DNA from 3 places in the Pseudomonas sp. Mb7 genome. Region 1 is predicted to be linked to each of the others. Evidence: predicted binding sites of a transcription regulator. Region 1 holds the regulator's gene; each other region holds the start of a gene.

What was found. Region 1 encodes sigma-54, which starts transcription at its own class of promoters, with help from an activator protein. Its sites were predicted from a motif close to ANTGGCATNNANNTTGCTNT; they were not measured.
Positions count from the first base shown of each region.
Region 2: the regulator sigma-54 is predicted to act here: its motif matches at 1,288-1,307, upstream of glnK (P-II family nitrogen regulator).
Region 3: the regulator sigma-54 is predicted to act here: its motif matches at 2,051-2,070, upstream of ACOYXH_RS05985 (CmpA/NrtA family ABC transporter substrate-binding protein).

Region 1 covers NZ_CP186501.1:205,982-215,833, reverse strand. The annotation lists gene lptA (lipopolysaccharide transport periplasmic protein LptA) at 1-423, shown strand, start outside; gene lptB (LPS export ABC transporter ATP-binding protein) at 423-1,148, shown strand; gene ACOYXH_RS00895 (RNA polymerase factor sigma-54) at 1,336-2,829, shown strand; gene hpf (ribosome hibernation-promoting factor, HPF/YfiA family) at 2,903-3,211, shown strand; gene ptsN (PTS IIA-like nitrogen regulatory protein PtsN) at 3,223-3,687, shown strand; gene rapZ (RNase adapter RapZ) at 3,690-4,547, shown strand; gene ACOYXH_RS00875 (HPr family phosphocarrier protein) at 4,563-4,838, shown strand; gene ACOYXH_RS00870 (ZIP family metal transporter) at 4,918-5,811, opposite strand; gene ACOYXH_RS00865 (superoxide dismutase) at 5,842-6,453, opposite strand; gene ACOYXH_RS00860 (hypothetical protein) at 6,455-6,895, opposite strand; gene ACOYXH_RS00855 (class II fumarate hydratase) at 6,923-8,299, opposite strand; gene ACOYXH_RS00850 (FagA protein) at 8,280-8,687, opposite strand; gene pmbA (metalloprotease PmbA) at 8,939-9,852, opposite strand, start outside.
Region 2 covers NZ_CP186501.1:5,399,428-5,409,279, reverse strand. The annotation lists gene ACOYXH_RS24505 (hypothetical protein) at 1-63, opposite strand, end outside; partial or broken gene ACOYXH_RS24500 (BRO-N domain-containing protein) at 1-472, opposite strand, end outside; gene ACOYXH_RS24495 (accessory factor UbiK family protein) at 835-1,095, opposite strand; gene glnK (P-II family nitrogen regulator) at 1,509-1,847, shown strand; gene ACOYXH_RS24485 (ammonium transporter) at 1,886-3,223, shown strand; gene ACOYXH_RS24480 (secondary thiamine-phosphate synthase enzyme YjbQ) at 3,439-3,864, shown strand; gene sutA (transcriptional regulator SutA) at 3,967-4,293, shown strand; gene ACOYXH_RS24470 (HAD family hydrolase) at 4,484-5,191, opposite strand; gene xerC (tyrosine recombinase XerC) at 5,188-6,087, opposite strand; gene ACOYXH_RS24460 (DUF484 family protein) at 6,090-6,815, opposite strand; gene dapF (diaminopimelate epimerase) at 6,829-7,659, opposite strand; gene lysA (diaminopimelate decarboxylase) at 7,663-8,910, opposite strand; gene lptM (LPS translocon maturation chaperone LptM) at 8,920-9,093, opposite strand; gene cyaY (iron donor protein CyaY) at 9,411-9,743, shown strand; gene ACOYXH_RS24435 (DUF1289 domain-containing protein) at 9,748-9,852, shown strand, end outside.
Region 3 covers NZ_CP186501.1:1,287,352-1,297,203, reverse strand. The annotation lists gene rmf (ribosome modulation factor) at 470-685, shown strand; gene ACOYXH_RS05990 (quinone-dependent dihydroorotate dehydrogenase) at 940-1,962, opposite strand; gene ACOYXH_RS05985 (CmpA/NrtA family ABC transporter substrate-binding protein) at 2,185-3,396, shown strand; gene ACOYXH_RS05980 (ANTAR domain-containing response regulator) at 3,412-3,987, shown strand; gene ACOYXH_RS05975 (nitrate/nitrite transporter) at 4,436-5,647, shown strand; gene ACOYXH_RS05970 (protein kinase domain-containing protein) at 5,655-7,325, shown strand; gene nirB (nitrite reductase large subunit NirB) at 7,738-9,852, shown strand, end outside.

The sequences.
Region 1 (9,852 bases):
CTGGACGACAAGAACGGCATCGCCACCTATAAAGGTGATGTGATCATCACCCAAGGTTCGATGATCGTTAAAGGCAACACCGTCACCATGACTCGCGCCCCGAATGGAGATATCGACGTAGTGACCTCCGTGGGCAACCTGGCTTATTTCGAGCAGCTGCAAACCCAGGGCGACACCAAACCGGTTCAAGGCTACGGCGTGACGATTCAATACCACGCCCAGCAAAACCGCGTCGTGCTGATCGATAAGGCCAAGGTCGTCGACAAAGACGGCAACGTCACTCAGGGCGAGAAAATCGTCTACGACACCGTGAAGAAACTGGCCAGCGCTGGTCGTGCTACCGGCAGCAAGGTCACCGAGGCGCGTCCGCGCATCGACATGGTGATCCAGCCGAAGAAGAAAACCGACGAGAAAACCCAGTAATGGCAACTCTGAAAGCTCAGCACCTGGCCAAGGCCTATAAAAGCCGCCAGGTCGTGCGTGACGTCAGCCTGTCGATCGACAGCGGCCAGATCGTCGGCCTGCTCGGCCCGAACGGCGCCGGCAAGACCACGTGTTTCTACATGATCGTCGGCCTGGTACAGGCCGATCAGGGTCGCGTGCTGATCGACGATCTGGACGTCAGCCACCAGCCGATGCACGGTCGCGCCAAGGCCGGTATTGGCTATCTGCCGCAAGAGGCGTCGATCTTCCGCAAACTGTCGGTGGCCGACAACATCATGGCCATCCTCGAGACCCGTCAGGAGCTCGACAAGGCCGGCCGTCGCAAGGAGCTGGAAAGCCTGCTGCAGGAATTCCACATCAGCCACATCCGCGACAACCTTGGCATGAGCCTGTCCGGTGGTGAACGTCGCCGGGTGGAAATCGCTCGTGCATTGGCAACGGCACCGAAATTCATCCTGCTCGACGAACCGTTCGCCGGTGTCGATCCGATCTCGGTCGGCGATATCAAGCAGATCATCCACCACCTCAAGGCCAAGGGCATCGGTGTATTGATCACCGACCACAACGTCCGTGAGACGCTGGACATCTGCGAAACCGCTTACATCGTCAACGATGGTCAACTGATCGCCGAAGGCGATGCAGAAACCATCCTGGCCAACGATCTGGTCAAGGAAGTGTATCTGGGCCACGAGTTCCGCTTGTAAGCGTAACAGTGCCCGGTGCGCCGCCCGGGCGCTGTATCGATTCAAGCAGGAATTAATACGCTTTAATTGTTACAGCGCTCTAGGCAAACACTTCAGTTTCAGGCATATAATTTGCTTAAGTTTGGCGCCCCGGCGCCCTGTAGTGGATGGCGCATAGCGCCGGCGAATAAGGTGTTAAGCCCCTGCCATGAAACCATCGCTAGTCTTGAGAATGGGCCAGCAGCTGACGATGACACCGCAGCTGCAACAGGCCATCCGCCTGCTCCAATTGTCGACCCTGGATCTGCAACAGGAAATCCAGGAGGCTCTGGAATCCAATCCGATGCTCGAACGCCAGGAAGAAGGCGACGACTTCGACAATTCCGATCCCATGGCCGACAACGCCGAACAGAAGCCCAACACCGAGATCCAGGAACCCTCGTATCAGGAAACCGCGCCCACGGTGGACAACCTGGAGGAAGGTGACTGGAGCGAGCGTATCCCCAACGAACTTCCGGTCGACACCGCCTGGGAAGACGTCTACCAGACCAGCGCCAGCAGCCTGCCCAGCAGCGATGACGACGAATGGGACTTCACCACCCGCACGTCCGCCGGCGAGAGCCTGCAAAGCCACCTGCTGTGGCAACTGAACCTGGCACCGATGTCCGACACCGATCGCCTGATCGCCGTGACCCTGATCGATTGCATCAACAATCAGGGCTACCTGGACGAAACCCTCGAGGAAATCCTCGAGGCGTTCGATCCGGAACTCGACATCGAACTCGATGAAATCGAAGCCGTCCTGCACCGCATCCAGCAATTCGAACCGGCCGGTATCGGCGCGCGCAACCTTGGCGAATGCCTGCTGCTGCAATTGCGTCAGCTACCCGCCAAGACGCCGTGGCTGGCGGAAGCGAAACGTCTGGTCAGCGATTACATCGACCTGCTCGGCAGTCGCGACTACAGCCAGTTGATGCGCCGCATGAAGCTCAAGGAAGACGAGCTGCGCCAGGTCATCGAACTGGTGCAAAGCCTCAATCCGCGCCCTGGCTCGCAAATCGAATCCACTGAAGCCGAATACGTTGTCCCTGACGTCATCGTGCGCAAGGACAACGAGCGCTGGCTGGTCGAGCTGAATCAGGAATCGGTACCGCGCCTGCGCGTCAACGCCCAGTACGCCGGTTTCGTCCGTCGCGCCGACACCAGCGCCGACAACACCTTCATGCGCAATCAGTTGCAGGAAGCCCGCTGGTTCATCAAGAGCCTGCAGAGCCGCAACGAAACCCTGATGAAAGTAGCTACCCAGATCGTCGAGCATCAACGCGGTTTTCTGGAGTACGGCGACGAAGCCATGAAGCCGTTGGTTCTGCACGACATCGCTGAAGCGGTCGGCATGCACGAATCGACCATTTCCCGGGTGACCACACAGAAATTCATGCATACCCCGCGCGGTATTTATGAACTGAAATACTTTTTCTCAAGCCACGTCAGCACCTCCGAAGGCGGCGAATGCTCGTCCACGGCGATCCGCGCGATCATCAAAAAACTGGTTGCCGCGGAAAATCAGAAAAAGCCGTTGAGTGACAGCAAGATCGCTGGTTTACTGGAGGCACAAGGCATTCAGGTGGCTCGCCGCACCGTCGCCAAGTACCGCGAATCCCTCGGGATCGCGCCTTCGAGCGAACGCAAGCGGTTGATGTAAGCCACGTTACAGCGTTCCAGTGGCAGGCTATCCGGCCTGCCGCTTTATGCACTGGCAACGAAGGAGAAGCTGTATGCAAGTCAACATCAGTGGACACCAACTGGAAGTGACCCAACCTCTGCGTTCCTACATCGAGGAAAAACTCCAACGACTGGAGCGCCATTTCGACAAGATCACCAACGTGCAAGTCACGATGTGCGTCGAAAAGCTGAAGCAGAAAATCGAAGCCACCTTGCATATACCCGGCAGCGAAGTGGTCGCCAACGCGGAACATACCGATATGTACGCGGCGATCGACGCCTTGACCGACAAGCTGGATAAACAACTCAAAAAGCATAAGGAAAAGACCCAGAGCCTGCTCCAGGGCGCTACCGGTCGATAACCCCCCACCCCATGATCCGACTTGAAAGTATCCTGACCCCCGGCCGTTCCCTCGTGAACGTGCCGGGCGGCAGTAAAAAGAAAGCCCTCGAACAAATTGCCAACCTGATCGCCCGCGAAGTGGCGGATCTGGAGATGCAAGATGTCTTCGAGGCGTTGATTGCCCGTGAAAAACTCGGTTCCACCGGTTTTGGTAACGGCATCGCCATTCCCCATTGCCGCCTCAAGGGTTGCACTGCACCGATCAGTGCGCTGATGCACCTTGATGCTCCGATTGATTTCGACGCCATTGACGGCGCACCGGTTGACCTGCTGTTTGTTTTGCTGGTCCCGGAGGCTGCCACCGATGCGCACCTGGAGCTGCTGCGCCAGATCGCGAGCATGCTCGATCGCAAGGAAGTGCGTGAAAAACTGCGCAGCGCTCCAAGCAATGAAGCCTTGTATCAGGTTGTCCTGGACGAGCAGAACGGGCACTAATCATGCGCTTGATCATCGTCAGCGGCCGTTCCGGCTCGGGTAAAAGTACGGCTCTGGATGTCCTTGAGGACAACGGCTATTACTGCATCGACAACCTGCCCGCAGGTTTGCTGCCGGAACTGGCCGAACGCGCGCTGATTCACACGGAACTGGCGCAGCCGCTGGTAGCCGTGTCCATCGATGCGCGCAACCTGCCGAGCCACCTGACACGCTTTCCCGAACTGCTTGAAGATGTCCGGGCCAAACACATCCAATGCGACGTCCTGTATCTGGACGCCGACGAAGAAACCCTGCTCAAGCGTTTCTCCGAAACCCGCCGTCGTCACCCGCTGAGCAACGCCAACCGCTCACTGGCCGAGGCGATCCAGGATGAAACCGCCCTGCTCGGCCCGATTGCCGACCTCGCCGACCTGAAGATCAACACCACCAATCTGAACCTGTACCAGTTGCGCGACTCCATCAAGCTGCGTCTGCTGAACCAACCGGAGCCGGGGACCGCATTTCTGGTCGAGTCCTTTGGCTTCAAGCGCGGCATGCCGGTAGACGCGGATCTGGTATTCGATGTGCGCTGCCTGCCCAATCCATACTGGAAGCCGGAACTGCGCGCGCAATCGGGTCTCGATGCGCCGGTGGCTGAATACCTGGCGGCACAGCCGGAGGTCGAAGAAATGTTTCAGGACATCTTCACCTACCTGCACAAGTGGCTGCCGCGCTTCGCCGCGAGCAACCGCGCTTACGTCACCATTGCCATTGGCTGCACCGGCGGGCATCACCGCTCCGTCTACCTGACCGAACGTCTGGGTCAGGCCCTGCAGAAAACCCTGAAGAACGTCCAGGTTCGCCACCGCGACCTCACTTAAAGGATTCACACCGCGATGCCTGCTCTGGAAATCGAAATCATCAACAAGCTGGGCCTGCATGCCCGCGCATCGGCCAAGTTTGTTGGAGTGGCCGGGCAGTATCCGGATTGCACGATCAGAGTGGGTCGTACACCAGAGACCACGGTTGATGGCAAAAGCATCATGGCGATGATGATGCTGGCGGCTGGCAAGGGCACCAAGATCTATCTGAGTACCGAAGGGCATCAGGAACAGGAAGCGCTGGATGCGCTGGTGGCGTTGATCAACAACTACTTCGACGAAGGCGGCTGACAGCCAAAATCAAAAAGTCGCAGCCCATGTCGCACCAATCCCCTCGTAGGAGCTGCCGCAGGCTGCGATCTTTTGATCTTCAACCCAACGCCGTATCCATCACCATCATCAGACAAAACCCGATCAACAGACCAAGACTGGCCAGTTTGTCATGACCATTGCGTCGCGACTCGGGAATCACTTCGTGCGTCACCACCAGCAACATCGCCCCCGCAGCCAATCCCAGACCTAACGGCAACAACACCTGCGCCAGACTGACCAGCCAGGCACACAACAGCGCAAACACCGGTTCGACCAGACCTGACGCCGCGCCGATCAGAAACGCCCTGACCCGCGACATCCCCGCCCCGGCCAACACCAGCGCAATCACCAGACCTTCCGGGACATCCTGCAAAGCGATACCCATGGCCAGGCTGTCCGCATCCGGCATGCCGCCGCCAGCAGAAACGCCAACGGCCATGCCCTCAGGGATGTTATGGGCAATGATGGCGAACACGAACAGCCAGATCCGTGGCGGAATCACCGGATGCTCGACGGTGCCGACGAGCATTTCCGGGGACGCGCCGGAAACCTTGCGATCGACCAGATACAGCCCGAACGCACCCAGCATGATGCCTAAGCAGATCAGGCCGCTGGCGCCCCACGGTGTCAGTCCGAGGTTTTCGGCGGCAGCAATGCCCGGCACGATCAGCGAAAACGCCGTCGCCGCGAGCATCACCCCGGCACCAAAACCCAGCAACGTATCACTGAGTGTCTGCGGCATCCGCCGAATCACCAGCACTGGCACAGCTCCGAGCGCCGTGCCGAGGGCGCAGATCGCGCCGCCCTGCAACGCCCGCAACAGCCTCGGTTCCAGATTCAGCCATTCCAGTCCGTGGGCGACCAGCAAAGTCATGCCCGCCAACAGCAACAGCGATCCTACTGCGTAACGAAACATACGCCCACTTCCGATCGCCAGTGTTTCAGTGCCCATAGTCAGCCTTGGATTGTTTTTATAGAAGACTTAAACCAGCGCAGCCTGATAACGCGCAGCGACTTCAGGCCAATTGATCACGTTGTAAAAAGCGTTGATGTATTCCGGCCGACGGTTCTGATACCGCAGGTAGTAGGCGTGCTCCCAGACATCGAGTCCGAGAATCGGCGTATTGCCATTCATCAACGGACTGTCCTGGTTGCCGCTGCTTTCCACCACCAGTTTTTTCTCCGGGGTCACGCTCAGCCAGGCCCAGCCGCTACCGAAGCGGGTCAGCGCGGCTTTGGTGAAGGCTTCCTTGAAACTGTCGAGGCCGCCCAATTGCTCATCGATGGCCTTGGCCAGCGCACCGTCGGGTTTGCCGCCACCGTTGGGTACCATGACCTCCCAGAACAATGAGTGGTTGGCGTGACCGCCGCCCTGATTGATCACCGCCGCACGCAGTTTTTCCGGCAATTGCTGAACACTGGCGACGAGTTTTTCCACCGGCCACTCGGCGTATTCAGTGCCTTCAACGGCGGCGTTGAGGTTGTTGATGTAGGTCTGGTGATGCTTGGTGTAGTGGATCTCCATAGTCTGCGCATCGATGTGCGGTTCGAGCGCGTCGTAGGCGTAAGGCAAAGCAGGCAAGGTAAAAGCCATTTCAATGGACTCCATGGTGATGGGGGGCAGGCGCGCGGCGCGCATTGCCGGTATCCGGATGCAGCAGGCGTTGGGTGCGCGGGTATTCACCGTGCTCGCTGATGAAATTCAACAGCTCGACGTAAGTCTTGCTGCTCTGGCGCAGCGCTGCTTCACGCAAGGCCAGGCGCTGACGTTCGTCCTGCATGGTCTGCAACAAGCGTTGATGGATGGCGCAGAGGTATTCGGCGCTCTCCTCCGGCTGATTCAGGCGCAAGTGCAGATCGGCCAGGTTGTGGTGGGAGATGACGCAAGCCGCCACCGCCTCGTCGGCATCCGCCCAGCGTTCGAACAACACTTGCGCCAGGGCCAGGGCTTGCAGGTAAGCCTCACGGGCGTCGATCAGTTCGCCGAGCATGAAGCAGCGATTGGCCCGTTCGATCGTGCGTTTCCAGTGCTCCATGGTGAGCCTCCAAAGCGGTTGCGGGGTTTACACGCCGCCGGCGGTGAGTTTCTCTGGGTTGAGCAACTCTTCCAGTTGGCTGCGCGACAGGTCGGTGTGTTCCAGGGCGACGTCGATCACCGCACGGCCTTCCTTGTAGGCCTGCTTGGCGATTTCGGCGGCTTTCTGGTAACCGATGATCGGGTTGAGCGCGGTCACCAGAATCGGGTTGCGCGACAACGCTTCTTTAAGGCGCGACTCGTTCACCTTGAAGCTGGCGATGGCTTTGTCGCCGAGCAAGCGGCTGGAATTGGCCAGCAGCTCGATGCTGCTCAGTAGGTTCTGCGCGATGATCGGCAGCATCACATTCAGTTCGAAATTGCCCGACTGACCGGCGATGGTAATCACCGAGTCGTTGCCGATCACTTGCGCGGCGACCATGGCGGTGGCTTCCGGGATCACCGGATTGACCTTGCCCGGCATGATCGACGAACCCGGTTGCAGGGCTTCCAGTTCGATTTCGCCGAGGCCGGCGAGCGGGCCGGAGTTCATCCAGCGCAGGTCGTTGGCGATTTTCATCAGCGACACCGCAGTGGCCTTGAGCTGGCCGGAGACGGCGACGGCGGTGTCCTGCGAGCCGATCAGCGCGAACAGATCCTTGCCCGGGGTGAATTCCACGTCGGTCAATTGACTCAACTGGCGGCTGAAACGTGCGGCGAACTCAGGATGCGCGTTGATCCCGGTGCCGACCGCCGTGCCGCCCTGCGCTAGGGATTGCAGGCTTGGCAGCAAATCCTGCAGATGACTGATGTTGGCCTTGAGCTGCTGCGCCCAACCGTTCAGTACCTGGCTCATGCGCACCGGCATCGCGTCCATCAAATGCGTGCGACCGGTTTTGACGTGGTGATGCACTTGCGCAGCTTTTTGCTCGATCACTTGCACCAGGTGCAGCAGCGCCGGCAGCAGTTGTTCGTGCAGGGCCAGCGCAGCACTGACGTGGATGGTGGTCGGGATGATGTCGTTGCTGCTTTGCCCGCAGTTGACGTGATCGTTGGCGTTGACCGGCTCGCCGAGCAGACGGCTGGCCAGGGTGGCGATCACTTCGTTGGCGTTCATGTTGGAACTGGTGCCGGAACCGGTCTGGAAGATGTCCACCGGGAAATGCTGCATGAAGTCGCCTTCGAGCAGACCTTGCGCGGCGTCGCTGATGGCTTTGCCCTGGGCGGCGCTGATCTGGTTGAGTTCAACGTTGGCGCGGGCGGCGGCGGCTTTGGCGAGGATCAGCGCGCGGATGAATTGCGTCGGCATCGGTTTGCCGCTAATCGGGAAGTTATCCACCGCGCGCTGGGTTTGCGCGCCGTAGAGAGCGTCCACCGGCACCTGCAGTTCGCCCATGCTGTCGCGCTCAATACGTGTCTTGGTCATCTGAAAATCCTTGCACCAGTTCAATAAGAGGAATCGAGGGCAGCAGTTCGCAGGTGGCGAGCTGCCAGGTGTAGCGTTGCCAACGTTGGAGCCGGCATTTGCACAGGGACAGGCGCTCCATTTCACGCAGCGGACGCCAAGCTTGATCGAGACAGAAGCTGCGCCAGTGCCACGGCAAGGCGATATCGGTGGCCGTGTCGAGCAGCAGACGGAAGGAAGTTTCAGCGATGGTCCAGGGAGAAGTCGCCGTACAACAGGCCAGATACCGGCCCTCGGCCAGATAGTGTTCGATCAGGCGCGGTTCGTCGGGATCCATCGCGCAACGGATCTGGCGACTCATCCAGCGCCAGCTTTCGAGGTACGGCTGCTCGTGCAAGGCAGAACTCATGATCCGGGGCTCATCCGATAATGAGATTTATTATTAGATGATAATGAAAACCAAAACAAGAGCGCCGAGCGATGCAGATTTCAGGGTGGGAGCGAGCCTGCTCGCGAAGGCGTCCTGTCAGTCACCACTGCGGTCGGCCGTGAAATCGCTTTCGCGAGCAGGCTCGCTCCCACATTGGTTTTATATGGAGCCAATAAAAAAGGCGCGCCACCCGATGAGGTGGCGCGCCTTTTGTGTGTGACGGCCGGGGTTTAGCTGCCCGCGACGGTCATCCGCTCGATCAACACCGAACCGGTGCGAATGTTGCTGCGCAGCTCCAGATCATTACCGACCGCGACGATCTGCTTGAACATGTCGCGCATATTGCCGGCGATGGTCACTTCCTGCACGGCGAACTGAATTTCACCGTTCTCGACCCAGAAACCCGCCGCCCCGCGCGAATAGTCGCCGGTGACCATGTTCAAGCCATGGCCCATCAATTCAGTGACCAGCAAGCCACGGCCCATGCGCTTCAACAGTGCAGCCTGGTCTTCATCGCCATGGGTGACGAACAGGTTGTGTACGCCGCCTGCGTTGGCCGTGCTCGGCATACCGAGTTTACGTCCGGAGTACGTGCCGAGGATGTACGACACCAACTCGCCCTTTTCGACGAACGGTTTGGCATACGTCGCCAGACCATCACCGTCGTAGGAAGCACTGCCCATCGCGCGCATCAGGTGCGGACGCTCATCGATGGTCAGCCATTCCGGGAACAGCTTCTGCCCCAGAGTGCCTTCAAGGAAGGACGACTTGCGATACAGGCTGCCGCCGGACACCGCCGAGAGGAAACTGCCAAACAGACCACCCGCCAGTTCTGCGGAAAACAGCACCGGCACTTCGCAAGTCGGCACCGGACGCGCGCCCAGACGGCTCGCCGCCCGTTGCGCAGCACGCTGGCCGATGCTTACCGGATCCGCGAGCAAAGTGCCCTGACGGTTTACGTCATACCAGTAATCGCGCTGCATCTGGCCATCGGCCTCGGCAATCATCACGCAACTCAGGCTGTGCCGCGTCGATGCGTAGCCACCAATGAATCCGTGGCTGTTGCCGTACACGCGGCAGCCCTGATGAGTGCTGAGCGTGGTGCCGTCGGCGTTCTTGATCCGCGCATCGGCGTCGAATGCCG
Region 2 (9,852 bases), 1.3 Mb from region 1:
ATCGGACGTTTTACCTGCTCTCGTTCCACCACCATCAACGGCACATCCTGCAACCGTATCCACGGCTGATTATTCCAATGCAACAAACTCAACGTCATGTCCGGCCAACTGAGCAAGCTGAGGTGTGGACGTTCGCTTGTGCTGGGGTGTTGGGCGTCGCGCAGGGTGGGGATGACTTGGTGGGTGAGCCATTCGCGCAGGGCCGGTATTCGGGGCAGTAGTGGTAGACGAGGAGGGCGTAGATGCCGGATTCGCTGATCAGCAGGGTGTTTTCGATTTGATTGTGGATCAGGGTTTTGCTGGTCTGGTATTGGTCGGGGTCGAGTTTTCGCAGCATGCGTTCGTTGAGGTAGATGTGCAGCAGGCGGCTCAGGTCTCGGGCGCAGAACCAGGGTTGGTTCTGGATGAGGAGAGCGTGGAGGGGGAGTTTGTGGCGGGTGAAGATGCTAGGTGTCAGGTAGTTTTCGTCCATGGTTCAGTTCTCGAATTCAAGTGAAGAAAACTGCTTCTGTTCGTCGCCAAACGAAAAGGGTGGCAGCTATGCGCGGGTTGGCGAACCGGTGAATTCGAAACCGGCAGACCCTGAGGTCTCCCACGCAAAGCCGCCATAACTCGTTGAGAGAAAAAATCTCTGTGAGTTTAGTTGCATTGCGTCAAATTCGATCCGGGTCGCCAAACCCGCTGCTGAACATTCAGCATCGGATGAGCTTAGAAACCTGGGCTTTTCGGCGCAATCGGACGGCGGTGGTGCAGGTTGTAGGACGTTGCCGGGATGGTTGAAGGGCTGGAGATCAAAAGATCGCAGCCTTCGGCAGCTCCTACAGGGGGCGCGGATTATTCAGCGGACGGCGTCAGCTTCGCTTCCATCTCGGCAACTTTGGCTTCGAGGCTTTCAAGTCGAGCGCGAGTACGCGCCAACACAACCATCTGACTATCAAATTCTTCACGGCTCACCAGGTCGAGTTTGCTGAACGCACTCTGCAGCAGCATCTTGAACTGGCTTTCGATTTCGGCTTTTGGCAGCGGGGTGTCGCCGTTGAACAGGCGGGAGGCGGTGCCGCTCAGGGCGTCGAGGAAGTCTTTGGGCGCGAGCATGGTGGATGTCCTGGAAACAATGGCCGGCAGTGTATCACGCAGTGTCTATAGTCAATCTCGTGGTCAGGGATGCACGCTTTTCGCGCAGGCGGACGGACGGCGACGCACCGTTGTTGTGCGTATCCGCTGTGCCTTCTGCACGGGATGGCTTGCGGCAGCGGCCAAGGGATTGAAATCAGGGGATTTTGGCGAGATGGCAAGCTTTCTGCTTAGTCACCTTCGACCCATGCACTGATGCAGTCGCTGTGACGAATGCAGTGCGGCAGACGGAGCGGGGAGTTTCGTCAGCAGCGGTTAGCTGGCGTCAGTCGGGCAGGTAAGGCCGACGATGCGTTACAAAGCCAGGCACTGCGCTTAGACTTGAGTCGGGTTTGTTTTCCTGGGGCAAGTCCACCAATTCGGGAGAGAGTTTCATGAAGCTAGTCACTGCCATCATCAAGCCGTTCAAGTTGGACGACGTGCGCGAGTCGCTGTCCGAAATCGGCGTGCAGGGCATTACCGTTACTGAAGTCAAAGGCTTCGGCCGGCAGAAGGGTCACACCGAGCTGTATCGCGGCGCGGAATATGTGGTCGATTTTCTGCCCAAGGTGAAAATCGACGTGGCCATCGACGACAAGGATCTGGATCGGGTTATCGAGGCGATAACCAAAGCGGCCAACACCGGCAAGATCGGTGACGGCAAGATCTTCGTGGTCAATCTGGAACAGGCGATCCGCATCCGTACCGGCGAAACCGATACCGACGCGATCTAAGCGCCGCCACAAACCCCAACGCCCCAGGAGAAAACAATATGACTCTGCGTAAATTCGCAGGGCTAGGAGCCCTGTTGTCCATCGTAATGCCAAGCCTTGCAATGGCGGCAGACGAAGTGGCGGCCCCGGTCCTCAATTCCGGCGACACTGCCTGGATGCTCACCTCGACAGCCCTCGTGCTGTTCATGACCATCCCGGGCCTGGCGCTGTTCTACGGCGGCATGGTTCGCTCGAAAAACATTCTTTCCGTGATGATGCAGTGCTTCGCCATTACCGGTCTGATCAGCATCCTGTGGGTCATTTATGGCTACAGCATTGCGTTCGACACCACCGGCATGGAGCAGGGCGTCGTCAACTTCAACTCGTTCTTCGGCGGCATGGGCAAGGCGTTCCTCGCCGGTGTCACGCCTTCGAGCCTGACCGGCCCAGCGGCTTTGTTCCCTGAGGCGGTGTTCATCACCTTCCAGATGACCTTCGCGATCATCACCCCGGCGCTGATCGTCGGTGCGTTCGCTGAGCGGATGAAGTTCTCCGCGATGCTGATCTTCATGGCTATCTGGTTCACCCTGGTTTATGCACCGATCGCGCACATGGTCTGGTCCGGCAACGGCGGCCTGATGTGGGACTGGGGCGTGCTCGACTTCGCCGGCGGCACCGTGGTGCACATCAACGCCGGTGTGGCTGGTCTGATTGCCTGCCTGGTATTGGGCAAGCGCAAAGGCTTCCCGACCACCCCGATGGCGCCGCACAACCTCGGTTACACCCTGATGGGCGCGGCGATGCTGTGGGTCGGCTGGTTCGGCTTCAACGCCGGCTCCGCTGCGGCGGCCAACGGCACTGCCGGCATGGCGATGTTGGTCACTCAGATTGCTACCGCTGCTGCGGCACTGGGCTGGATGTTTGCCGAGTGGGTCACCCACGGCAAGCCAAGCGCACTGGGTATCGCATCGGGTGTGGTTGCCGGTCTGGTAGCGATTACTCCGGCTGCTGGCACCGTGGGCCCGATGGGCGCACTGGTGATTGGTCTGGCCGCAGGCGTGGTGTGCTTCTTCTGCGCCACAACCCTGAAACGCAAACTCGGTTATGACGATTCCCTGGACGCGTTCGGCGTGCACGGTATCGGCGGTATCCTCGGCGCGATCCTCACCGGTGTGTTCGCTGCGCCGGCGCTGGGTGGCTTCGGCACCGTTACCGATATCGGTGCGCAAGTCTGGATTCAGGTCAAAGGCGTGGGCTTCACGGTGATCTACACCGCGATCGTCACCTTCATCATCCTCAAGGTCCTGGACGCCGTCATGGGTCTGCGTGTGACCGAGGAAGAAGAGTCGGTGGGCCTCGATCTGGCACAACACAACGAACGCGGCTACAACCTGTAAGTACGCGCACTAAAAAACTTGCCCGGTTCGCCGGGCATTTTTTTGTCTGGAATTTGTCGCAGAGAGAATAGCTGAAAGGATTTTTCGTACGGCTTTGGTCGTGTTTACGACGAGCGTTTTTCTGCGGCCAATGGCTTACATCATTGCAGGAATATTAGGGCCTTTGTTTTTTCCCAGAGCGCGCTAGAATGCGCCCCGAACGTGCGGAGAACTGTATGTGGCAACAGACTCTGATAACCCTGCGGGCGCGGCCCCGGGGCTTTCATCTGGTAACGGACGAGTTACTCGCCGGGCTGCCTGAACTCAGGCAGTGTCGGGTCGGTCTGTTGCATTTGTGGCTGCAGCATACCTCGGCGTCGTTGACCATCAACGAGAACGCCGATCCGGCGGTACGTCGCGACTTCGAACGATTTTTCAATCGTCTGATCCCACAAGGAACAGACGGCTATGAGCATAACGACGAAGGCCTGGACGACCTCCCGGCGCACTTCAAGGCCAGTGTGCTTGGCTGCCAGATCAGTCTGCCGGTTTCGGCAGGTCGCCTGGCACTGGGAACCTGGCAAGGCGTTTATCTGGGCGAGCACCGTGATCATGGCGGTGCCCGAAAAGTCCTCGCCACCTTGCACGGTGAAGGGGCGTAAACCGTTGGTCATCAATGGTTACTGATTTTTTAACGGCGACTTTCGACAGTTGCCAAAGCTGGTCTATAACTAATCTGCTTTTCGCAAGTCATGAGGTAGAACATGAGCGACGATGATCTGGAAAACGACGACCTCGAAGTAGGCGACGAAGACGAGGCCGAAGAAGGCCTGGAAGCAGCAGCGGAAGACGTTGCTGACGACGATGGCGGTGACGATACGCCGGCCCCGGCTGCCAAAGGCAAAGCCAAGGCTGCGGTGTCGGTTGACGAATTGCCGAGCATTGAAGCCAAGAACAAGGAACGCGACGCCCTGGCCAAGGCCATGGAAGAGTTCCTGTCGCGTGGCGGCAAGGTTCAGGAAGTGGAGGCCAACGTGGTCGCCGATCCTCCGAAAAAGCCGGACAACAAGTACGGCAGCCGCCCTATCTGAGGCGTGCCGCTGGCTTGCTGAAAAGGCCCGCCGTCGCTGCGGGCTTTTTCATGCCTGGAATAAAGCTATCGAAACGAATGCAATTCCCTGTGGGAGCGAGCCTGCTCGCGAAAGCGGTGGGTCAGTCAACATCAGTATTGAATGACAGAATGCCTTCGCGAGCAGGCTCGCTCCCACAGGGGGTAGTAGATCAGTTTGAGGTGGCATTCCAGCGCGCGAGTACGGCTGGCAGATCCGTGAGGCTACGGATTTCAGCATCCGGCAGACGATCCGCTTCCCAGACTTTCCCCGCCGGGTTGAACCAGATCGCCCGCAACCCGGCCTGCTGCGCGCCGGCAATATCATCGCCCGGATGATCACCAATATGCACGGCAGTTTCGGCTGTAGCACCACCACGCTGCAACGCCTCATGAAACAACCGGGCATCCGGTTTGGCAATGCCGATGTCTTCCGCGCACAACGCAAACTTGAAGTAGTCCGCCAAACCCAGCCGACGCACATCGGCATTGCCATTGGTGACTACGCCAAGCGAGTAATGATTGGCGAGAATCTCCAGTACTGGTTCGACTTCAGGGAACACTTCGATCTGATGCCGAGCATGCAGAAACACTTCAAAACTCTTGTCCGCCAGCGTCGACGCCTCGTCATGGGCGTACCCGGCTTCTTCCAGTGCATGGAACAACACCCGCCGGCGCAGCGCGCTGATGCGATGTTTTAGCCCCGGCTCATTGGCCAGCACCCGCTCACGAATCCCCCACAAATGCTCCACCGGCACCGCACCCAGATTCGGCGCATGTTCGCTCAGCCATTCGCGCAATATCGCTTCGGCGCTGACGATCACCGGAGCGGTGTCCCACAAGGTGTCGTCGAGGTCGAAGGTGATCAACTGGATGCTCATGAATCATCGCCTTTCATGCGTTTGGCCCGGGGGTGGGCGCTGTCGTAGACCGCCGCCAGGTGCTGGAAGTCCAGGTGGGTGTAGATCTGCGTGGTCTTGATGTCCGAGTGGCCGAGCAATTCCTGCACCGCGCGCAGATCCTGCGAGGATTCGAGCAGGTGGCTGGCGAAGGAGTGGCGCAGCATGTGCGGGTGCAAGTTCTGCCCCAGTTCGCGTTCGCCGGCGAGTTTCACTCGCACCTGAATCGCCCGTGGACCGAGGCGTCGGCCTTGCTGGCTGACGAATACGGCGTCGTCTGCGGGGTTGGTCATGGCCCGCAGAGGCAGCCATTGTTCGAGGGCTTCGCGGGCCTTTTTGCCCACCGGCAGCAGCCGGGTTTTACTGCCCTTGCCGAGGACTTGAACCATGCCATCGGCGAGGTCGAGTTGATCGAGATTGAGTCCGGTCAGTTCGGAAAGGCGCAGGCCGGAAGAATAGAACAACTCAAGAATCGCCTGATCGCGCCGCGCGAGAAAATCATCCTCGACCGCCCCTTCAAGCAGTTGCAGTGCGCGATCAGTATCGAGGGTTTTCGGCAGTCGGCGCTCGCCTTTTGGCGGTGCCAGACCCGTCGCCGGGTCGTGGTCGCAAAGACCTTCGCGATTCAGATAGTGATAGAGCCCGCGTACTGCCGAGAGCAGCCGCGCGAGGCTGCGCGAGGATTGCCCCTGCGCATGCAGACGGGCGATCAGGCTGCGCAGGCGCTGAATGTCCAGCGCCGCCCAGCTGCCGATGTTCTGTTTGACGCACCAGCCAAGGACTTTATCGAGGTCGCGGCGATAGGCCGAGAGCGTGTGCGGCGACACCTGTCGCTCACTGCGCAGGTGTTCGCAGTAAGCGTCCAGTTGCCGTTCCATGCTCAGCGTACCGAGCGCAGGGAGCTATTGACCCGTGGCAGCACACGGCCCATGACTTCGGCGATGTAGCTGAGGAACAGCGTGCCGACCGAACTCTTGTAGTGCTGCGGGTCACGGCTGGCGATCGCCAGAATGCCGTGGATGCCTTGATGGCTGACCGCGACGACGGCAGTGGAGCCGATCTGCTTGCGTTGTTCTTCGCCGAAGAGGAAGTCCAGTTCATGCTCACGCAGGCTGCCGCTGACGCTTTTGCCTTCGGTAAGCAAGCCGCCGATGGCGACTTGGGCGTCAGCGTGAGTGACCCAGCGACCGACCGGCGCCGGGTTGTCACCGAGCAGGATCAGGCTGACAAAGGGCACCTGAAAATCCTGGCGCAGGCTGTCTTCGACGCTGATCACCACGTCTTCGAGGCTGGCGGCGTCCATCAGGGACAGTATGAGGCGGCGGGTCTTGTCGAACAGGCGATCGTTGTCGCGGGCGACGTCCATCAACTGCGAGAGGCGATGGCGCATCTCGATGTTACGGTCGCGCAGAAGGGTCATCTGCCGCTCGACCAGCGAAACGGTATCGCCACGCTGGTGGGGAATACGCAGGGCGGGCAGCAGTTCTTCGTGCTCGACGAAGAAGTCCGGATGAGCCTCGAGGTATGCGGCAACCGCTGCCGCCTCCAGGCTCTCGGACGCTGATTCGTCGGACTGTCGGGCGGGTACCTGAGGCTTATCGGTCATGGTTTCTGCTCACTCAAAGACGTACTTGTCCTTCGTATACACGCACTGCCGGACCGGTCATCAGCACCGGTTGGCCAGGGCCTGCCCATTCAATGGACAGGCGCCCGCCGGGCAGGTCGATCAATAGCGGCGAATCCATCCACCCCTGGCTGATCGCAGCGACAGCCGCTGCACAGGCGCCGGTACCGCAGGCTTGGGTTTCCCCGGCACCGCGTTCCCACACGCGCAACTGCGCACGGTTACGGTCGATGACCTGGAGAAAACCGACATTCACTCGCGCGGGGAAGCGCGGATGGTGTTCGATTTTCGGCCCCAGCTCATGCACCGGTGCACTGTTGATGTCCTGCACGCGCAACACGGCGTGCGGGTTGCCCATCGACACGGCTGCCAGTTCGACCGTGGTGCCGTCGACTTCCAGCTGATAGCTGGTCGCTTGCGCTGGCGCTTCGAACGGAATGTCCGCTGGCACCAGACGCGGGGCGCCCATGTTCACGCCGATCTGGCCGTCGTTACGCACGTCCAGTTCGATGATGCCGCCCTTGGTCTCGACGCGAATCTGCCGTTTGGCGGTCAGACGCTTGTCGAGCACGAAGCGTGCAAAGCAGCGCGCACCGTTGCCGCACTGCTCGACTTCCGAGCCATCGGAATTGAAGATCCGGTAACGGAAATCCACGTCCGGATTGCTCGGAGCCTCAACGATCAGCAACTGGTCGAAACCGATGCCGGTGTGGCGGTCGCCCCACTGCTTGGCGTGCTTTGGCTGAATATGCGCGTGCTGGCTGACCAGGTCGAGAACCATGAAGTCATTGCCCAAGCCGTGCATTTTAGTAAAACGCAGCAGCATGGGTTACTCCGGCAGCAGGCTTTCGCCGGCAAACAGCTCGGCCACGGTTTCGCGGCGGCGCACTTCAAAAACCTGAGCACCGTCTACCAACACTTCGGCAGCACGGCCACGGGTGTTGTAGTTGGAACTCATCACAAAACCGTAGGCACCGGCCGAATGCACGGCCAGCAGATCGCCTTCGGCCAGGGCCAATTCACGGTCCTTGGCGAGGAAGTCACCGGTTTCGCAGATCGGGCCGACGATGTCGTATTTGCGCGCAGCGGTGTCACGCGGTTTGACCGCGGTGACGTCCATCCACGCCTGATACAGCGCCGGGCGGATCAGGTCGTTCATCGCCGCGTCGACGATGGCGAAGTCTTTATGTTCGGTGTGCTTGAGGTACTCGACCTGCGTCAGCAGCACGCCGGCATTGGCGACGATGAAACGGCCCGGCTCGAACACCAGCGCCAGGTCACGTCCGTTCAAACGCTCGCGCACAGCCTTGATGTAGTCGGCAGCCAATGGCGGCTCTTCATCGCGATAGCGCACGCCCAAACCACCACCGAGATCGATGTGGCGCAGGTGAATGCCGCAGTCGCCCAGACGGTCGACCAGATCCAGCAGGCGATCGAGCGCATCAAGGAACGGTGGCAGGGTGGTCAGTTGCGAACCGATGTGGCAGTCGACACCGACCACTTCCAGGTTCGGCAGATGCGCGGCGCGCACGTACACGTCTTCGGCGTCGGCGATGGCGATGCCGAACTTGTTCTCTTTGAGACCGGTAGAAATGTACGGGTGGGTGCCGGCATCGACGTCCGGGTTCACGCGCAGCGAAACCGGGGCGCGAACGCCCAGCTCGGCGGCGACCACTTGCAGGCGCTCCAGCTCGTCGGTGGATTCGACGTTGAAGCAGTGCACGCCGACTTCGAGGGCGCGACGCATGTCGTCACGGGTCTTGCCGACACCGGAGAAGACGATCTTGTCAGCGCTGCCGCCAGCGGCCAGAACGCGTTCCAGCTCGCCACGGGAAACGATGTCGAAACCGGCACCGAGACGGGCCAGGACATTCAGTACGCCGAGGTTGGAGTTGGCCTTGACCGCAAAGCAGACCAGGTGCGGCATGCCGGCCAAAGCATCGGCGTAAGCCAGATACTGAGCTTCGATATGCGCGCGCGAGTACACATAAGTAGGCGTACCGAAACGATCGGCGATGGCGGACAGCGCCACACCTTCCGCGAACAGTTCCCCGCCACGGTAGTTAAAAGCGTCCATGGCGATCCCTTATTGGTAAACGTCGTGCTTATGTGCTTTGGACGGTTGCTTCTGCGAAGACTGGGCTTGCTCGGCCGGGTCCTGATCGTCATCCGGCAGGTACAGCGGGCCTTTTTGACCACAGGCCGAAACGAGGCAGGCAACCGCGACGAGCGCAGCAAGGGAAGAGATCAGGCGCTTCATGGCGAAATCCTTGAAAATGCGTTAATTGCGCCGGAGTATACCGGCCACCCGGCGGCTTGCCTATGTGATGGCCTTCCCGTCCGGCGGGGCTTGCCCGTGAGCACTGGTAACCCTGTGTGAGCGAGCCTGCTCGCGATGGCGGTGTGTCAGGCAACAATAATGTTGAATGTGCCGGCCATTCGCGAGCAGGCTCGCTCCCACAGGGTTGGGTGTTCGATGCCCTGACCGGTGCTTGGTCGTTAATCTTTGCAATCGGCCGGCAGCGTCCGTATCTTTCGGCGCTTGAGCCTGATCAGACATTTTTTGAGGTTGCCGCAATGAGTTTGTCCGAAGCCCGTTTCCACGATCTGGTCGATGAAACCCAGGAAAAACTGGAAGACATCTTTGACGAGAGCGACCTGGACATCGATCTGGAAAGTTCGGCCGGTGTGCTGACCGTCAAGTTCGAAAACGGCTCGCAGCTGATCTTCAGCCGCCAGGAGCCGCTGCGTCAGCTGTGGCTGGCAGCGGTGTCCGGTGGTTTCCACTTCGATTACGACGAAGAAAGCGAGCGCTGGATGTGCGACAAGAGCGAAGAGCAACTGGGCGAAATGCTAGAGCGCATCGTCAAGCAGCAGGCTGGCGCTGAATTCGATTTCGAAGGTCTGTGATTCCGTGACTGACACCGCTCCCGTTCGTCCACCGAAGCCGCTGTACAGCAACATCAGCCCGGCCGTGCCTTCGCCGTGCAGCGGCGTTTGCCGATTGGATGAGCAGAAG
Region 3 (9,852 bases), 1.1 Mb from region 1:
CGCTTTTCTAAAAGAACGCCCGCGTGGCACGAAGGTGTGCCGTTCCATCCCCGCTGCTCGGGTTAAAAGAGCTTAGATGCCGGGACAGATAAAAAAGTTGATGAAACAAAAAGTCTTAAAGCGACCCTTCGTCGCTTTATACCCCAGCGCAAACGTGGGTCATTCTCACTAAAGAATTAACCCCATCATCCAGCGCGGGGCCGATCATACCGGGGTTTGCTGAAAAACCGTGCATGAAACCCGTCGTTACTTATGGCTGTAGCACCAATTTCGTTACGTCCTTATGACAAAACGATCATTCCCTCGGTGTGACTCATTGGTTAGAACTGAACACAGGTTGACGTCGCAACGGCGTCAACACCTTGGCTCGCCACGCCGGCAGCGAGCCGCACCATGGCAGGTTTTTTCTGCCAGACCTCGGTTGAGGTCAACGCGATACAAAACAGTCAACAAGTGAGGGAAACACCCTATGAGAAGACTTAAGCGTGATCCGTTGGAAAGAGCATTTTTGCGCGGATATCAATATGGCGTTGGTGGCAAATCCCGTGAGCTTTGCCCATTTACTCTACCGTCGGTACGCCAAGCCTGGATTAACGGCTGGCGAGAAGGACGCGGCGACAACTGGGACGGTATGACCGGCACTGCGGGAATCCACAGACTCAACGAACTTCACGCCGTCGGCTGACACAGGGCATTAATTCCGACACGACAATCTGAATTTGTAACGACTTACCATGCACGTCCTTCCCGGACGGCGGGCTGCGGCCCAGGGGCTCCTTCGAGGAGCCCTTTTTTATGCCTGTCTGGCTGACACACATCTCGTGTAGGAGCTGCCGAAGGCTCGGGCCGCGTTCGGACGATCTTTTGATCTTGATCTTAAAAACAGGATCAAGAGATCGCAGCCTGCGGCAGCTCCTACATTGACCGGGTCAGCCTGGGTTATGTGCGCAGGGCGGCGATCGCGTCTACCGATTCGCGAATCAGCGCCGGGCCTTTATAGATGAAGCCGGAGTAGATCTGCACCAGGCTCGCACCGGCCAGAATCTTCTCCGCCGCATGCTTGCCTTCAGTAATCCCGCCCGCCGCAATGATCGGCAAACGCCCAGCCAGCTCACCGGCCAGCACCTTCACAGTATTCGTGCTCTTCTCCCGCACCGGTGCGCCCGACAGACCGCCCGCCTCGTCGCCATGCTCCATGCCTTCAACGCCAACACGGCTCAGGGTGGTGTTGGTCGCGATCACTGCGTCCATGCCGGTTTCGATCAGCGCTTGAGCAACCTGCGCGGTTTCTTCATCGGTCATGTCCGGCGCGATCTTGATCGCCAGCGGCACATGCTTGCCATGACGCAGGGCCAGTTCAGCGCGACGCGTGGCCAGATCGGCGAGCAATTGCTTGAGCGAATCGCCGAACTGCAAGCTGCGCAGGCCAGGGGTGTTTGGCGAACTGACGTTGACCGTCACGTAGCTGGCGTGGGCGTAAACCTTGTCCAGGCAGATCAGATAATCATCGACCGCACGCTCGACCGGGGTATCGAAGTTCTTGCCGATATTGATGCCCAGCACGCCTTTGTACTTAGCCGCCGCCACACGCGCCAACAGGTTATCGACACCGAGGTTGTTGAAACCCATGCGGTTGATGATTGCCTCGGCTTCCGGCAATCGGAAGATCCGTGGTTTCGGGTTGCCCGGCTGCGGGCGTGGGGTCACGGTGCCGATTTCAACAAAACCGAAACCCAGTTGCGCGAAGCCATCGATGGCCGCGCCGTTCTTGTCCAGACCGGCCGCCAGCCCCACCGGGTTTGGGAATTCGAGGCCCATGACCGTCACCGGCTTCTTCGCCGGCGCCTTGCACAGCAAGCCGTTTAAGCCCAAACGCCCACCCGCGCCGATCAGATCCAGCGACAGATCGTGGGAGGTTTCCGGGGAAAGTTTGAACAACAGCTGACGGGCCAGGGAATACATGGGCGGCGATGACTCGGGCGGCGAAAAGAGGCGGCGATTATAGCCGGGCATCGACCTGCGGCGCGAGGCGCACGCGCAAATCACTGGCACTGGCATATGCCTTGCACCCTCCAGGCTATCAGTGCGCCGGTCAATGACGGCAGGCGGGCAAGGACAATGGCGTCGTCCCGGGTTTTGCCTGCGCAAAGTCCGCGGCGGCGCTTTTTTTTCGAGGTACGTTGGATGAATGAACCTTCGGTAGGGCCACTGGCCTGGGTCAATGGCAGCGATGCCCCGGAAAAAAGCGCGATCAACCTCGGCTTCATGGCCCTGAGCGATTGCGCGTCGGTGGTGGTCGCAGCCACACAGGGCTTCGCCCAGCCTTACGGATTGACGCTGAACCTCAAGCGCCAGACATCCTGGGCCAATTTGCGCGACAAACTGGTCAGCGGTGAACTGGACGCCGCGCACAGTCTGTATGGGCTGATCTACGCAGTGCACCTGGGCATCGGCGGTATCGCCCCGACCGATATGGCCGTGTTGATGGGCCTGAATCAGAACGGCCAGAGCCTCAACCTCTCCCACGGTCTGCAAAACCTTGGCGTGAGCAGTCCTGAAGCGCTGGACCGCCACGTGCACCAAAGCCGCGCAAAACTGACTTTCGCGCAGACCTTCCCCACGGGCACGCACGCGATGTGGCTGTATTACTGGCTGGCGAGTCAGGGCATTCATCCACTTCAGGATGTCGACAGCGTGGTGGTGCCGCCGCCACAAATGGTCGCGCACCTGCAAGCCGGGCGTATCGACGGTTTTTGTGTCGGCGAGCCTTGGGCGGCCAGCGCGGTGCAGCAGGATCTTGGTTTCACCCTGGCCACCAGCCAGACCATCTGGCCCGATCACCCGGAAAAAGTCCTTGGCTGCACTCGCGAATTTGTCGAGCAGTATCCGAACACCGCACGGGCGTTGGTGATGGCGATCCTTGAAGCCAGCCGCTTCATCGAAGAAAGCCCGGAAAACCGCCGCAGCACCGCGCAGTTGCTTAGCGCGCCGGAATATCTCGATGCGCCAGTGGCGTGCATCGAACCGCGTTTTCTCGGTGACTATGCCGATGGCCTCGGCAATCGCTGGCAGGATCCGCACGCGCTGCGCTTTCACGGTAACGGCGAAGTGAATCTGCCGTATCTGTCGGACGGCATGTGGTTCATGACCCAGTTCCGCCGCTGGGGCTTGCTGCGTGAGGATCCGGATTACCTCGCCGTCGCCCGCCAGGTTCAGCGGCTGGACGTCTACCGCGACGCCGCCACCGCTGTCAGCGTCGCCGCATGGGGCACCGACATGCGCAGCAGTCAGTTGCTCGACGGCAAGGTCTGGGACGGCAGTGACCCGGCCGCTTACGCGCGCAGTTTCAAGTTGCACGCGTTGAACGACGACGCCCCCCTTCTCGCCCGCCGCTGACAGGAGACCGCGAACATGTTGCGCATTCTGTTGATCAACGACACAGCGAAAAAAGTCGGTCGCCTGAAAGCTGCGTTGACCGAGGCCGGTTTCGAGGTGATCGACGAGTCCGGCCTGACCATCGACCTGCCCGCGCGCGTCGAAACGGTGCGCCCGGACGTGATCCTGATCGATACCGAGTCACCGAGCCGCGATGTCATGGAGCAAGTGGTGCTGGTCAGCCGCGACCAACCACGGCCGATCGTGATGTTTACCGACGAGCATGATCCGGGGGTGATGCGCCAGGCGATCAAGTCAGGGGTCAGTGCGTACATCGTCGAAGGCATTCACGCCCAGCGCTTGCAGCCGATTCTCGATGTGGCGATGGCACGATTCGAGAGTGATCAGGCCTTGCGAGCGCAGCTGCAGGCGCGTGATCAGCAACTGGCTGAACGTAAGCGTATTGAGCTGGCCAAGGGGTTGTTGATGAAGATGAAGGACTGCAATGAGGAAGAGGCGTACACCCTGATGCGGCGCCAGGCCATGAGCCGCCAGCAGAAGCTGATTCAGGTGGCGGAGCAGATTATTGCGATGAGTGAGTTATTGGGCTGAGGTGTTCTGAAAGCTTAAGAGCCCCTCACCCTAGCCCTCTCCCAGAGGGAGAGGGGACCGATTGGGGGATGCTCACGAAGTACACCGACCTGTGATTTCTGCTGTGAATCCATAATCGACTCGGTCTTTCAGGTCGCTGAATTCGTTGGAACAACATGGTCAGTCCCCTCTCCCTCTGGGCGGTCCGACGTTTCGGGAGGGTTAGGGTGAGGGGCTTTTGATTTTCCGGCTGTTGGCACAAATCTCGCTAAGTAAAACGCACAGGTAACCAACGGCGGTTGCCCCACCCACGACAAAGACGTCGCTCACCCGTTCGCCCAACCGGCGCATCAGGTAGCGGCGTTTTTGCGTTTTGGCCCCACAGCCCGGGGCCGGTGGTGCGGCCGTGGCGGCGCCCCACCTGCTGTTGCATGACTCCTTTCGAGACTCTTTTCAGCTGAGGTGCGCGATGAATTCAAGCTTCTGGAAATCCGGCCACACCCCGACATTGTTCGCAGCCTTCCTGTATTTCGACCTGAGCTTCATGGTCTGGTACCTGCTCGGCCCGCTGGCGGTGCAGATTGCCGCCGACCTGCAGCTAACCACGCAACAACGCGGTCTCGTCGTCGCCACGCCGATCCTCGCCGGCGCGGTGCTGCGTTTTGTGATGGGCATGCTCGCCGATCGGCTGTCGCCGAAAACCGCCGGTCTGATCGGCCAGGTCATCGTGATCTGTGCGCTGTTCGGCGCCTGGAAACTCGGCATCCACAGTTATGAACAGGCGCTGATACTCGGCCTGTTTCTCGGCATGGCCGGCGCGTCGTTTGCTGTTGCACTGCCGCTGGCGTCGCAGTGGTACCCGCCGCAGCATCAGGGCAAAGCCATGGGCATTGCCGGTGCGGGCAACTCCGGCACGGTGTTCGCCGCGCTGCTCGCGCCGGTGCTCGCCGCCGCGTTCGGCTGGAGCAATGTCTTCGGTTTCGCTCTGATCCCGCTGATTCTGACCCTGGTGCTGTTCGCCTGGCTGGCAAAAAACGCCCCTGAGCGGCCGAAAGCCAAAGCCATGGCTGACTACTTCAAAGCCCTGGGCGACCGTGACAGTTGGTGGTTCATGTTTTTTTACAGCGTGACCTTCGGCGGCTTTATCGGCCTGGCCAGCGCCCTGCCCGGCTACTTCAACGATCAGTACGGTTTGAGCCCGGTGACCGCTGGCTACTACACCGCAGCCTGCGTGTTCGGCGGCAGTTTGATGCGGCCATTGGGTGGCGCCCTGGCTGACCGTTTCGGTGGCATCCGCACCTTGCTGGCGATGTACACCGTCGCTGCCGTCTGCATCGCGGCCGTCGGTTTCAACCTGCCAAGTTCCTACGCCGCGCTGGCACTTTTCGTCTGCACCATGCTCGGTCTGGGCGCCGGCAACGGCGCCGTTTTCCAACTGGTACCGCAGCGTTTTCGTCTGGAGATCGGCGTGATGACCGGGCTGATCGGCATGGCCGGCGGCATCGGCGGTTTTGCCTTGGCCGCCGGTATGGGCGCGATCAAGCAGAGCACCGGCAGCTATCAGTTGGCGTTGTGGTTGTTCGCCAGCCTTGGCGTGCTGGCGTGGTTTGGCCTGCACGGCGTCAAGCGTCGCTGGAGAACCACCTGGGGTTCGGCGGCAGTGACGGCGGCGCGGGTCTGAACCTTCGATGGCCCTGCAACTGAGCTTTGCCGAAGCCAGCGCCACCGGCCCGCGCGCGGAGAATCAGGACGCTTTGCGTCTGGTCACGCCCGCGCCGGCGCTGGCGGCGAGCAAGGGTTATCTGTTCGCTATCGCCGATGGCGTCAGCCAGTGTGCCGATGGCGGACTGGCCGCGCGTTCAACCTTGCAAGCCTTGGCGCTGGACTACTACGCCACACCGGAAACCTGGAGCGTGGCCCAGGCACTGGATCGCCTGCTGCTCGCGCAAAACCGCTGGTTGCAGGCCAACGGTGGTGGGCAACCGTTGCTCACCACGGTCAGCGCCTTGGTCATGCGTGGTCGGCGTTTCACCCTCGCCCACGTCGGCGATTGCCGGGTGTATCGCTGGCACGCCGACAGCTTGCAGCGAATCAGCGAAGACCACGTCTGGGATCAGCCGGGCATGCAGCATGTGCTCAAGCGTGCGCTAGGGCTGGATCAGCATCTGGTACTGGACTTCCTTGATGGCGAACTGCGCGACGGCGAGTGCTTTGTTTTGCTCAGTGACGGTGTCTGGTCGACACTCGGCGATACCGCTATTGCGGCGATTCTGCGTGATCAACCGGATCTGCACAGTGCCGCGCAGACGCTGGTCAACGCCGCGCATCTGGCGGGGAGCCAGGACAATGCCAGTGCTTTGCTGGTGCGGGTGGATGCTTTGGGTGAGGCCAGTATCGGCGATGCGCTGATTCATCTGCAGCAATGGCCCCTGCCGCCACCGTTGAAACCCGGTCAGTCGTTCGAAGGCTGGCAAGTGCTGGACGTTGTCGCTCAGAGCCAGCAATCGCTGCTGTATCGGGTGCTTGATGGACAAGGTCAGACGTGGCTTCTGAAAACCCTACCCACGCGTTCCGCCGATGATTCCTACGCCGGGCAAGCACTGTTGTCCGAGGAATGGTTTCTGAAACGCGTAGCCGGTCGCCACTTTCCTGAAGTCCATGCCTGCCAGCAGCGTCAGCATTTGTACTACGTGATGCGGGAATATTCCGGGGCGACGCTGGCGCAGCTGTTTCAACAGTCAGGCCCGTTGTCGTTGGCACAGTGGCAGGACATCGCCGAGCGCCTGTTGCGTGCGGTCGGGCTGCTGCATCGGCGGCAGATCCTGCACCGGGACATCAAACCGGAAAATCTGCACGTGGGCGACGACGGCGAATTGCGTCTGCTGGATTTTGGTCTGGCGTACTGCCCAGGCTTGTCCGAAGACGCGCCGTCAACGTTGCCGGGAACGCCCAGCTATATCGCCCCGGAAGCGTTTCGTAGGGCTCCGCCGAATGTGCAGCAGGATTTGTATGCGGTCGGTGTGACCCTGTATTTCTTGCTCACCGGGCATTTTCCCTATGGCGAGATCGAAGCGTTTCAGCGGCCGCGATTTGGTGTGGCAGTGAGTGCCAGTCGATTTCGGCCGGATCTGCCGGAATGGCTGGCGCAGAGTCTGGAGCGCGGGGTGGCGGCTGATCCGCAGCAACGGTTTGAAACGGCTGAGGAATGGCTGTTGGTGTTGGAACAGGGCGAGCGGCGCAGTTTGAGTGTGCGGCCCAGACCATTATTGGAGCGTGAGCCGTTGAAGGTGTGGCGGACGATGGCGATCGTGGCTCTGCTGGGGAATCTGGTGCTGCTGGTTTTGTTGTTTCACGGCTGACACCGCATCGCGTCCATCGCGAGCAGGCTCACTCCTACAATTTGAAATGCGTTCCCCTGTAGGAGTGAGCCTGCTCGCGATGACGTCAGCCCAATCACAACAATTCTGTCTGCCTGAATGCCCCACGAACGAGCAACCCGCGTCGATTCGGTGCAAAAAATCCCCGTCAATTACCGCTCCCGCCCAATAAACACGCCATTCCCCCACTTGGCACAACCACTGCATTAACCCAACCAACACACACATAAAGCCCAACCTTCAACGACGAAGGCTGCGCTTCCCGAGAGAACGGGACCAGGACAAAGGCGTCCTCGCTAGGCAACTAGCGGGACGCCTTTTTTTGTTTGCGCAAAATTTGTCGAGCAAGGCCTGACTGCCCACAAGAGGCCAGCCGCAGCTCCCGGAGAACCTGATGAAAAAACTCAAACTAGTGATGATCGGCAATGGCATGGCCGGGGTCCGCACCCTGGAAGAACTGCTCAAGCTGAGCAACGAGCTGTACGACATCACGGTCTTCGGCGCCGAACCGCACACCAACTACAACCGCATCCTGTTGTCGCCGGTGCTGGCCGGTGAGCAGACCTTCGAAGAGATCGTCCTCAACGACCTCGACTGGTACCTGGAAAACAACATCAAGTTGCTGCTCAACCGCAAAGTGGTGGAGATCGACCGGGTCAAACGCCGGGTGATCGCCGAGGACGGCACCGAAGCCGAATACGATCGCCTGCTGATCGCCACCGGCTCAACGCCGTTCATCCTGCCGATCCCCGGCAACACCTTGCACGGGGTGATCGGTTACCGCGACATCGCCGACACCCAAGCCATGATCGACACCGCCAAAACCCACAAACACGCGGTGGTCATCGGTGGTGGTCTGCTCGGTCTCGAAGCCGCCAATGGCCTGATGCTGCGCGGCATGCACGTCACCGTGGTGCACATCGGTGAGTGGTTACTGGAACGTCAACTCGACAAAACCAGCGGCCAACTGCTGCAAAACGCCCTTGAATCCCGTGGCCTGCACTTCCGTCTGTGCGAACAGACTCAGGCGCTGCACGACGCAGGCAATGGCCGGGTCGGCTCGGTGCAGTTCAAGAACGGCGACATCATCCCCGCCGATCTGGTGGTAATGGCTGCCGGTATTCGTCCCAACACAGAATTGGCGGAAAAGGCCGGCATCCCGTGCAATCGCGGGATTCTGGTCAACGACACGCTGCAAACCTACGACCCGCGCATTTATGCCATCGGCGAGTGCGCCAGCCACCGCGGCATTGCCTACGGTCTGGTCGCGCCGTTGTTCGAACAGGCCAAGGTCTGCGCCAACCACCTCGCACAACTGGGTTTCGCCCGTTATCAGGGTTCGGTGACCTCGACCAAATTGAAAGTCACCGGCATCGATCTGTTTTCTGCCGGCGATTTCATGGGCGGCGAAGGCACGGAAACCATCACCCTCTCCGACCCGATTGGCGGCGTGTACAAAAAACTGGTGATCAAGGATGACGTGCTAGTCGGCGCCTGTCTGTACGGCGATACGGCAGATGGCGGTTGGTATTTCCGGCAGATTCGTGAGAATCACGCCATTGGCGAGATCCGCGATCACCTCATGTTCGGAGAAAACGCACTCGGAGACGTAGGACATCAGGGCCAGGACAAAGCCATGGTCATGGCCGACAGCGCCGAAGTCTGCGGTTGCAACGGCGTGTGCAAAGGCACCATCGTCAAAGCCATTCAGGAACACGGCCTGTTCAGCGTCGACGAGGTGAAGAAACATACCAAAGCGGCCAGCTCCTGCGGCTCGTGCGCCGGGCTAGTCGAACAGATCCTGATCAACACCGTCGGCGGCGCGGCGGACGTCAAACCGAAAAGCGAAAAAGCCATCTGCGGTTGCAGCGATCTCAACCACGGCCAGATCCGCCAGGCTATTCGCGAACAGCATCTGCTGACCATCGCCGGGACCATGAGCTACCTCAATTGGCGCACGCCGAACGGCTGCGCAACCTGCCGCCCGGCCCTCAACTATTACCTGATTTCCACTTGGCCCGGCGAAGCCAAGGACGATCCGCAATCGCGCCTGATCAACGAGCGTGCACACGCCAACATCCAGAAGGACGGCACGTATTCGGTGGTACCACGGATGTGGGGCGGCGTGACCAATCCTTCGGAACTGCGGCGGATTGCCGACGTGGCCGACAAGTACAACGTGCCGATGGTCAAGGTCACCGGCGGTCAGCGCATCGACTTGCTCGGCATCAAGAAGCAGGACTTGCCCGGCGTCTGGAAAGACCTCGACATGCCGTCCGGGCATGCCTACGGCAAATCCATCCGTACCGTGAAGACCTGCGTCGGCAGCGAGTTCTGCCGCTTCGGCACGCAAAACTCGACACAACTGGGCATCGAGCTGGAGCACGATCTGTTCAACATGTGGTCGCCGCACAAAGTGAAACTCGCCGTCTCCGGTTGCCCACGCAACTGCTCGGAAGCGGGGATCAAAGACGTAGGAATTATCGGTGTCGACTCCGGTTGGGAGATG